3 regions of the Streptomyces sp. NBC_00377 genome follow, and region 1 is predicted to be linked to each of the others. Evidence: riboswitches for the same ligand, from Rfam matches in the RefSeq annotation. Region 1 holds a riboswitch; each other region holds the start of a gene.
The links. A riboswitch is a leader RNA that binds a small molecule or an ion and turns the genes downstream of it on or off. The one in region 1 is predicted to bind S-adenosylmethionine.
Positions count from the first base shown of each region.

Region 1 (3,267 bases):
CCTTCCGGGTCGCGTACTCCGCGATCTCCGCCATCGGCGGCCGTTCCTCGGTGTCCACGGAGTAGGTGCGCGGCTCGAAGCCGTCGGAGCTGCGTTCGAACTGGGTGAGGGACGGGCGGATCAGGTGTCCGCGGGCCAGCCGGAGCTGGGCGGTGCGGTAGATGGCCGCCGCCATCCGGCCCAGCGCCTGGCCGTCCTGGTGGCGGTGCTTGCGCACACCGACGTCGACCTGGGCGAGGGCGTCCAGGCCCACCAGGTGCAGGGCGTCGACCAGCATGCCCAGCTCCACTCCGTAGCCGACGGGGAACGGCAACTGCTCCAGCAGGCTGCGGCGGGCCGCGTACTCGCCGCCGAGCGGCTGCACGAACCCGGCCAGCTGCGGCCAGTGCATGTTGAGCAGCGGGCGGGCCATCAGCTCGGTGACCCTTCCGCCCTGGCCGGCCGCCCCGCCCAGCGGACGGTCGTACATGGCCTTGACCAGGTTCACCCCGGGGTCGGTGAGCAGCGGGCCGACGATCCCCGAGACGAAGTCGGAGGAGAACTCCCGCAGGTCGGCGTCGATGAAACAGACGATGTCCCCGGTGGTGGCCAGCAGCGAGCGCCACAGGACCTCGCCCTTGCCCGGCACGGCCGGTATGCGCGGCAGGATGTCGTCCCGGTGGACGACGCGCGCCCCGGCCGCCGCGGCCACCTGGGACGTACGGTCGGTCGACCCCGAGTCGACGACGACTATCTCGTCGACGAGCGGGACCTGGTGCATGAGGTCGTGCCGGATGATCGCGACGATGTCACCGACCGTCTCCTCCTCGTTCAGCGCGGGCAGGACGACGGACACCGACTGGTTGGTGGCGCGCTTCGCGGCCAGGATCCCGTGCAGCGGACGGTCGGTCAGGGACCAGGAGCGGGTGGCCAGCCAGCGCTCGGTTTCTTGAAGCACAGTCTGCGGCTCCTCACTGTCGTGATCACACCGGGTGCACGGAGGGTGACCGTGTGATCCATCTCGCGGTTCGGACGACTATCTCAACTGTCCTGGCCTTCGGTTACAGTCTTGAACAACGCGGATGACCATCGCATGTCCGAGGTCGCCCCCCGTTCACAACTTCATACCGCTCATCCAGAGGGGCAGAGGGATACGGCCCGATGAAGCCCCGGCAACCCTCCAGCCGGTCTCGTGACGATCACTGATTCACTTCGTGGTCGCTCCGCGGGGCTCCCGGCTCGGGAAGGTGCCAAATCCGTCTCACGGCGAGATGCGTCGTGAGGAAGATGAGGAGAAAGGGCCTCGCCTCACATGGCTGCGCAGACTGTTGCAAGCACGACTGATGCAAGCACCACCGACTCTACGACGACCTCGGCTGCCGACCTCGGTCCGGCCACCGCGTTGAGCTGCCGCGAGTGCGGCCACCGGGTGCCTCTCGGCCCGGTCTTCGCCTGCGAGGAGTGTTTCGGCCCGCTCGAGATCGCGTACGACTTCTCCTCCTACGACACGGAGGAGCTCCGCAAGCGCATCGAGGCGGGACCCGCGAACATCTGGCGCTACGCGCCGCTGCTGCCCGTCCCCGCGGATGTGGCCGACAAGCCCAACATCAACCCCGGCTGGACCAAGCTCGTGCAGGCCGACAACCTCGCCCGCGAGCTGGGCGTCGAGGCCGGCAAGCTGTTCGTCAAGGACGACTCCGGCAACCCGACGCACTCCTTCAAGGACCGCGTCGTCGCCCAGGCCATCGAGGCCGCCCGCGCGTTCGGCTTCACCACGCTGTCCTGCTCCTCCACGGGCAACCTGGCCGGCGCCGTCGGCGCGGCAGCCGCCCGGGCCGGCTTCCGGTCCTGCGTGTTCATCCCGCACGACCTGGAGCAGGGCAAGGTCGTCATGGCCGCGATCTACGGCGGCGAGCTCGTCGGCATCGAGGGCAACTACGACGACGTCAACCGCTTCTGCTCCGAGCTCATCGGCGACTCGGCGGGCGAGGGCTGGGGCTTCGTCAACGTCAACCTGCGGCCGTACTACGCCGAGGGCTCCAAGACGCTGGCGTACGAGATCTGCGAGCAGCTCGGCTGGCGGCTGCCGGACCAGCTGGTCGTGCCGATCGCCTCCGGGTCCCAGCTGACGAAGATCGACAAGGGCCTCCAGGAGCTGATCAAGCTCGGGCTGGTCGAGGACAGGCCGTACAAGATCTTCGGTGCGCAGGCCGAGGGCTGCTCCCCGGTCTCCGTCGCCTACAAGGCCGGGCACGACGTGGTGCGCCCGCAGAAGCCGAACACCATCGCCAAGTCGCTGGCCATCGGCAACCCGGCGGACGGTCCGTACGTCCTCGACATCGCCCGGCGCACCGGCGGCGCGGTGGAGGACGTGAACGACGAGCAGATCGTCGACGCGATCAAGCTGCTGGCGCGGACCGAGGGCATCTTCGCCGAGACCGCCGGCGGGGTGACGGTGGGTGTGACGCGCAAGCTGATCGAGAACGGTCTTCTCGACCCGACACTCATCACCGTCGTGCTGAACACCGGCGACGGTCTGAAGACGCTGGACGCGGTGGCCGACACCGGTCTGACCGCGACCATCCGCCCGACCCTGGAGTCGTTCCGGGACGCGGGTCTCGGCTGAGAGATTCGTTGTCCGTCTGCGGCGCGTGGGGCCGGCCGCCCCCGCGCGGCGGCAGCCGCACGATCCAGACAGCCCCGCGCCCCTCAGGGGGCGCTCCGCCCGACCGGAGGTCGAAAGCCATGAGCGTTACCGTCCGCATCCCCACCATCCTTCGCACCTACACGGGTGGCGCCGCCGAGGTGAAGGCCGAGGGGGCGACCCTGGGCGAGGTCATCTCCGACCTGGAGAAGAACCACACCGGCATCGCCGCCCGGGTCCTGGACGACCAGGGCAAGCTGCGCCGGTTCGTCAACGTGTACGTGAACGACGACGACGTGCGCTTCGAGCAGGGTCTTGAGACGGCCACTCCGGACGGCGCGGGGATCTCCATCATTCCCGCGGTCGCTGGCGGCTGAAGGACGGCCGTTCGGCGCCCGTCGGTACCCGCTGGTAGTACCCACCGGTAGTAACCGTCGGTAACAGTGATTACCGAGTGTTCATCGAATTGCCCTCTCCGCGATAGAAGCGGAGGGGGCAATTCAGTGTGGTTGAGCGCGGTACAGTTGGGGAACCCGGTCCCGATCACCGGTTCCGGCGCCTTTTCTTTCCGCCCTGCGCCCGACAAGAAGCAGCCAAAGTGTGCGCCTCTTTCGTGGCTTTTGCGGCCTTTGTGGGGCCCGACT
Region 1 is NZ_CP107958.1:5,049,919-5,053,185, forward strand. It holds gene OHS71_RS22725 (glucosyl-3-phosphoglycerate synthase) at 1-937, opposite strand, end outside; SAM riboswitch class I at 1,108-1,273, shown strand; gene thrC (threonine synthase) at 1,292-2,605, shown strand; gene OHS71_RS22735 (MoaD/ThiS family protein) at 2,725-3,000, shown strand.

Region 2 (3,267 bases), 3.7 Mb from region 1:
TGACCGGGTGAGAGGGTGGGCGTGGGGGGAAGTCGTGGTGGGCTTCGGTGTCAGAGCACCTTGCTGAGGAAGTCCCGTGTCCGCTCGTGCTGCGGTCGGTCGAGGACCTCGGAGGGCGGACCCTGCTCGATGATCCTGCCGCCGTCGATGAAGACGACCTTGTCGGCGACCTCGCGGGCGAAGCCGACCTCGTGGGTGACGATGACGAGGGTGGTGCCGCTGGTCGCCAGGTCCTTGATGACGGCGAGGACCTCGCCGACGAGTTCGGGGTCGAGTGCGGAGGTCGGCTCGTCGAAGAGGATGACGCCGGGGCGCAGCGCGAGGGCGCGGGCGATGGCGACCCGCTGCTGCTGCCCACCGGACAACTGCCTGGGATAGGCGGCGGCCCTGTCGGCGAGACCGACCCGGCCGAGCAGTTCGCGGGCCAGCTCCAGGGCCTGCGGCTTGGCGAGTTTGCCGGTGGCGACCGGCGCGGCGGCGACGTTGTCCAGCACGGTCAGGTGCGGGAAGAGGTTGAAGTTCTGGAAGACGAAGCCGATCCGGCTGCGCTGGGTCAGGATGGCCCGCTCGCTCAGCTCCCTCAGCCGGTCGCGGTGCCGTCGGACGCCGATCGGCTCCCCGTTGACGCTGACGTAGCCGATCTCGGGCTTCTCCAGGTGGTTGATGACCCGCAGCAGGGTGGACTTCCCGGAGCCGGACGGGCCGAGGACGACGGTGACCTCGCCGGGCCGCACGGTCAGGTTCACCCCCTCCAGGACCCGGTGGGCGCCGTACCACTTGTGCACGTCGTGCACCTCGACGGCGGCGGGCACGACCCCGGCCTGCTCGGCGCTCCGCACGGTCTCGGTGGTCATACGGCGGCCTCCCGGCGGATGCGGGCCCGCAGATCACCGAGGCCGGTCCGCAGCTTCTGCAACGGCGTCGGCGGCAGGGAGCGCGTGGCGCCCCGGGCGAAGTACCGCTCGACGTAGAACTGGACGACGGACACGAGGCTCGTCAGGATCAGGTACCAGACGGTGACGACCAGCAGCAGCGGCACGATGTCACCGGGGTAGGTGGACCCCATGGTCTGCGCGGTCCCGAACAGGTCGAGCAGCGACACGTAGAACACCAGCGAGGTGGACTTGACCAGGCCGATCAGCTGGTTGACGTAGTTCGGGGTGATCGAGCGCAGGGACTGCGGGAAGACGATCTTCCAGAACTGGTAGCGCTTGGGCAGACCGAGCGCGGCGGCCGCCTCGTGCTGGCCCTGGTCGACGGAGAGGATGCCGCCGCGGACCACTTCCGCGGCGTAGGCCGCCTCGTTGAGGCTGAGGCCGATGACGGCGATCACCATGTCGGTGGCCAGCCGCGACTCGTCGAAGCGGAAGAACGCCGGGCCGAAGGGAACACCCACGCTCAAAGTCTGGTAGAGGGCGCTGAAGTTGTAGAGGAACAGCAGCACCACGATCAGCGGGATGGAGCGCAGCGCCCAGACGTAGGTCCAGCTGACCGCCCGCAGCACCGGGCTCCTGGAGAGCCGGGCGAGGGCGAGCAGGATGCCGCCGAGGAGGCCCAGCACAGCGCTGTAGGCGGCCACTTCGAGGGTGATCAGCAGTCCGTCGAGGATCGCCGGCCGCAGGAACCAGTAGCCGAAGCGGTCCCACTGGTAGAAGGGGTTGGAGACCAGCCCGTGGGCGAACTGCGCCACCAGGACCAGGACCACCGCGGTGGCGATCCAGCGGCCCGGCCGGCGCAGCGGCTGGACCCGCTGGGCGGTGAGCTTCGGCGACGGGACGTCGACGGCGGGCGCGGCCTCGGCGAGGGTCACGGCGCCTGGGGGTTCACTCATGAAGGGCTCCGGCGGGAGTCGGACACCCCGGGTCACGGCGGACGTGTGCGGCGGTGCGCGCTTCGGCGGGGCGGCGGGGACCGCTCGGCGGCAGCGAACAGGGCACGGCGCACGGACGCGTACGGAGGACCGGGGTGGGGCGGACGACGGCGCACCGCTCGGGCGGTGTTCGTCAGGAACGCGGCGGCGGGGCTGCGCGGTCGAGGGGGTTGGTTCAGCCCCGACAGCGGGCACGGCCCGGTGCGGTACACAGTGCGCTGTTCACACGCAGGAGATCGACGGCGCGGTTGGCGACGAGGATGTCGAGGTACGGCCGTACGCAGCCCCGGGGGCGGCGGGCCGCCGTCCGATGTGCTGCGTACATGTCCGTCACCATCTCTGTTCCGGCCCCCGAGGGGCACTCGCGCTTACCGATACGTCATTACCGAAACGTCGGTCCGGTCGTCACCTGGGGCACCCCACCGCGGAGCGAGGGTTGCCGGTCAGCAAGCCAGGGCTTGTTGCTGACGCTCATGACCGTTCTGGGCCGTAAGTAAGACAGTCACCCGAACGAATGTCAACGGCGGTCCGGTGGATGGACAGGGTCAGGGCCGTTCGAGCTGCGGTCGGACCGCCGTGCCGTCCGCCGCGTGGGTCGCCCAGTCCAGGATCTGGACAGCGGCGCCGGCGGCTTCCAGGCCCTGGCAACGGGCTTGGTGGCGGCGGGAGATGGCGTCCAGGTCGAGGTGGGAGCCGAAGGCCGGGTGGGCGGCCAGACGGCGCGCGTAGGCCCACAGGGCGGGGTGGTCGGCGACCCGGTGCACGACGGCGGCGTCGAGGTGATGGCGGTGCACGGTGTCGAGCTGGACCAGCGCGACCCACAACTCCACGTCGGCTGCCGTGATCTGATCACTGATCAGGTGTTCGTGGGCGCCGATCCCCCGTTCCAGCACGCCGAGCGTGGTGAGCAGCGTGTCGAGCGCTGCGGCGCGCTCCTCCTCCCCGGTGTCGGCCGCTCCGGCCCGCTGTGCGGCCTCCTCGATGCCCTGGGCGCACATCCGCTCGACGGCCTCGATCTGCGATTCGGCGCCGCCCGGGTACAGGGTGGCGCGGCTGCCGCCGAAGTGCCGGGCGAGGTCGCGGGCGATGTCAGGGCCGTGGCTGCTGACGATGCGCCCGGACCAGTCGTCGCTGAGGACCGGCGCGAGGGCGGGCCCTGTGTACCGGTGCGCGCTGGCGTCGTACAGGGGGCGCAGCGCGGAGTGGCCTCCGTCGGCGCAGTCGGGGACGGCGGGCAGAAAGGTGACCGGGCAGGCCCGGTCCAGACCCAGGAGGCTGTGGGTGACGGCGATGCGCAGACAGTCGGGGTCGGCGGCCGCCAGGTGGAGGCGGTAGCGGCGCGGCACGGCGTAGTGGCCGCTGCGCGCGTCCCGGCCGATCCGGCCCCGGAAGGCGGG
Region 2 is NZ_CP107958.1:1,385,520-1,388,786, forward strand. It holds gene OHS71_RS06125 (amino acid ABC transporter ATP-binding protein) at 51-854, opposite strand; gene OHS71_RS06130 (amino acid ABC transporter permease) at 851-1,831, opposite strand; SAM riboswitch class IV at 2,230-2,349, opposite strand; gene OHS71_RS06135 (glutathione S-transferase C-terminal domain-containing protein) at 2,416-3,267, opposite strand, start outside.
Region 2: linked by a shared signal. The riboswitch ahead of OHS71_RS06130 (amino acid ABC transporter permease) and the one ahead of thrC (threonine synthase) in region 1 are both predicted to bind S-adenosylmethionine.

Region 3 (3,267 bases), 1.7 Mb from region 1:
GCCGGGACCGACCGTCGACATCGTCGGCACGGGCGGCGACGGCGCGAAGACGGTCAACATCTCCACCATGTCGGCGATCGTCGTGGCCGGCACCGGTGCCACGGTCGTCAAGCACGGCAACCGGGCAGCGTCCTCGGCGTCCGGCGCCTCGGACGTCCTGGAGAAGCTCGGCGTCAATCTGGAGCTGACCCCGAAGCGGGTGGCCGAGGTGGCCCAGGAGGCCGGGATCACCTTCTGCTTCGCGGTCAAGTTCCATCCGGCGCTGCGTCACGTGGGCGCGGCGCGCGGCCAGTTGGGCATCCGCACGGTGTTCAACGTGCTCGGCCCGCTGACCAACCCGGCCCGGGTACGGGCCCAGGCGGTGGGGGTCGCCGACCCGCGCATGGCGCCGGTCGTCGCGGGCGTCTTCGCCGAGCGCGGCAACTCCTCCCTCGTCTTCCGGGGCGACGACGGCCTCGACGAGCTGACCACCACGGCCACCTCCCACGTGTGGGTCGTGCGCGACGGCAAGGTCGCCGAGGAGACCTTCGACCCGCGTGACGTCGGCCTCGACCTGGTGCCGGTCGAGGCGCTGCGGGGCGGGGACCCCTCGTACAACGCGGAGGTCGCCCGCCGCCTCCTGGAGGGCGACACGGGACCCGTGCGGGACGCCGTGCTGCTGAACTCGGCGGCGGCGCTGGTGGCGCTCGAGCCGGGCACCGGGACCCTTGCGGAGCAGTTGCGGGCCGGTATGGCGAGGGCGACGGAGTCGATCGACTCGGGCGCGGCCAAGCGGGCCCTGGAGCGCTGGGTGGCCGCCAGCAACGCGTAGCGGTCCACAGTTCGCCGTCCCGCGATCCGGACACGGGTTGCGGGACGGCGATCACCTCACGTACGTTCCTGTACCAGGTCATGAGTGACAGTCATGAGGCCCCGGCCGACTGTCCGGCAACCCTCCGTCCGTGGCGGGGTGCCCCGGGTGAGGACCAGGCCGTAGGCAGCGAGGTCTACGGCAAGCGCGGACCCCTCGCACTCTTTCGAGTGAGCACCGCCAGGGGTCCTGGTCGTTCGAGGGAGCCTTCCGTGAGCAAGCGAATGCGATAGGGCGTAGAGCCCCGCCTCCGCACACCCCTTTCACCTTCCCCCGTGCTCGAGCCATGCCCGCTCGCACGGTGGTTCCCCCTTGCCTCTCACGGGAGTTCGCCATGTCTGTCCCCACCGCTGCCGCCACCCGTACGATCTGTGCCCAGCTGCCCGTTCTCGGCCGGGATGTCACCGTGCCGCTGGTGACGGGCGGCACGGTCGCCTACGCGGCGCTCGACTACGCGGCCAGCGCCCCCGCCCTCCAGCGCGTCTGGGACGACGTGGCGGCCTACGCCCCGTACTACGGCAGCGTCCACCGCGGCGCCGGCTACCTCTCCCAGCTCTCCACGGACCTCTTCGAGAACGCCCGCCGCACGGTCACCGAGTTCCTCGACTGCCGTCCGGACGACCAGCTGGTCTTCACCCGCTCGACGACCGACTCCCTCAACCTGCTGGCGCGGGCCCTCCCGGCCGACTGCCAGGTCTTCGTCTTCGAGACCGAGCACCACGCCTCGCTGCTGCCCTGGAAGGACGCCCGGGTCACCTACCTCGACGCCCCGCGCACCCCGCGCCAGGCCGTCGAGACCCTGGAGCGCGCCCTGGCCGCCCGCGACCCGCACGGCCCGGCGCTGGTCTGCGTCACCGGCGCCTCGAACGTCACCGGCGAGTTGTGGCCGGTGCGCGAGCTGGCGGCGGCGGCGCACGCCCACGGCGCCCGGATCGTCCTGGACGCCGCCCAGCTGGCCCCGCACCACCCGGTCTCCGTCCGTGACCTGGACGTCGACTGGGTCGCCTTCTCCGGACACAAGCTGTACGCGCCCTTCGGCGCCGGCGTCCTGGCCGGCCGCGCCGACTGGCTGGTCGCGGCCGACCCGTACCTCGCGGGCGGCGGCGCCAGCCGTAAGGTCACGCGGCGCGAGGACGGCGGGGTGGACGTGGAGTGGCACGAGAGCGCCGCCCGTCACGAGGCCGGCTCCCCGAACGTGATCGGCGCCTACTCGATCGCCTCGGCCTGCAAGGCGCTCACCGAGGCCGGCTTCGAGAACCTGGTCGCGCGGGAGGAGCGCCTGATCGCGAGGGTGCGGGCCGGGCTGGCCGAGGTCCCGCAGGTGAAGGTGCTGTCCCTGTTCGGCGACGACGCCCCGCGGGTCGGCGTGATCTCCTTCGTCGTCGAGGGCTGGAACAGCTCCCACTTCGCCGCGGCCCTCTCGGCCGAGTACGGCATCGGTGTCCGTGACGGCCTCTTCTGCGCCCACCCCCTGGTCCGCACGCTGCTGGGCGGCGACCCGCAGACCCAGGGCGAGTGCGGCGCCCCCGAGGCGGCGCCCGGCGAGAGGTCCCTCAACGCGATCCGGGTGAGCTTCGGCGCGGGAACCCCGGACGAGCACGTCGAGCGCTTCGTGACGGCGGTCCGTGAACTGGTGAGCGACGGGGCGAAGTGGCGGTACCGCACGGAGGACGGCCGCTGCGTCCCCGCGGTCTGAGCGACGGTCCGCGGGAGGCGGTGGTCAGCGGGTCAGGAGTCCAGCCCGATCGCGAACGCCGCCTCCAGGTCGTGCTGCGAGTACGTGCGGAACGCCACGTGGGTGTCGGTCCCCTCGACTCCCGGGATCTTGCTGATGCTGCCCGGGATGACCTCCGCCAGGTCCTCGTGCTCCTTCACCCGCACCATGGCGATGAGGTCGTACGTCCCGGTGACCGAGAAGACCTCGCTCACGGAGTCCAGCGAAGCGATCCGCTCCGCGATCTCGGGGATCCGGTCCACGCTGGTCTTGATGAGGACGATCGCGGTGATCACGGCTGGTTCTCTCCCTCGGGGGCCGGAGCTGGGGCGGCCCTCACTCTAGTCGCCCGCCCCCTTCTCGCCGCCGCCTTCCCCGGGCGGCCCTGCGGGCCCTCGTCGTCGCGGAAACGGGCCCACGCGTAGCCGAGTCCCAGCGCGAAGCCCACCAGGTGCGCCAGGTAGGCCACCCCGGGCCCCTGGGCGGCCCGCCCCGCCGCCGCCCATTGCAGGGCCGCCCAGCAGGGCAGCACGACCCACGCGGGGAACCGCAGCGGCAGGAAGAACAGGAACGGCAGGAGACTGGTGACCCGCGCCCGGGGGAACAGGTACAGAAAGGCGCCGAGCACCGCGGAGATCGCCCCGGAGGCTCCCACCAGGGACTGCGCGGACCCGGCGTTGGCGGCGGCGTAGCCCAGCAGGGC
Region 3 is NZ_CP107958.1:6,711,418-6,714,684, forward strand. It holds gene trpD (anthranilate phosphoribosyltransferase) at 1-811, shown strand, start outside; SAM riboswitch class IV at 888-1,004, shown strand; gene OHS71_RS29755 (aminotransferase class V-fold PLP-dependent enzyme) at 1,185-2,546, shown strand; gene OHS71_RS29760 (Lrp/AsnC family transcriptional regulator) at 2,579-2,860, opposite strand; gene OHS71_RS29765 (rhomboid family intramembrane serine protease) at 2,857-3,267, opposite strand, start outside.
Region 3: linked by a shared signal. The riboswitch ahead of OHS71_RS29755 (aminotransferase class V-fold PLP-dependent enzyme) and the one ahead of thrC (threonine synthase) in region 1 are both predicted to bind S-adenosylmethionine.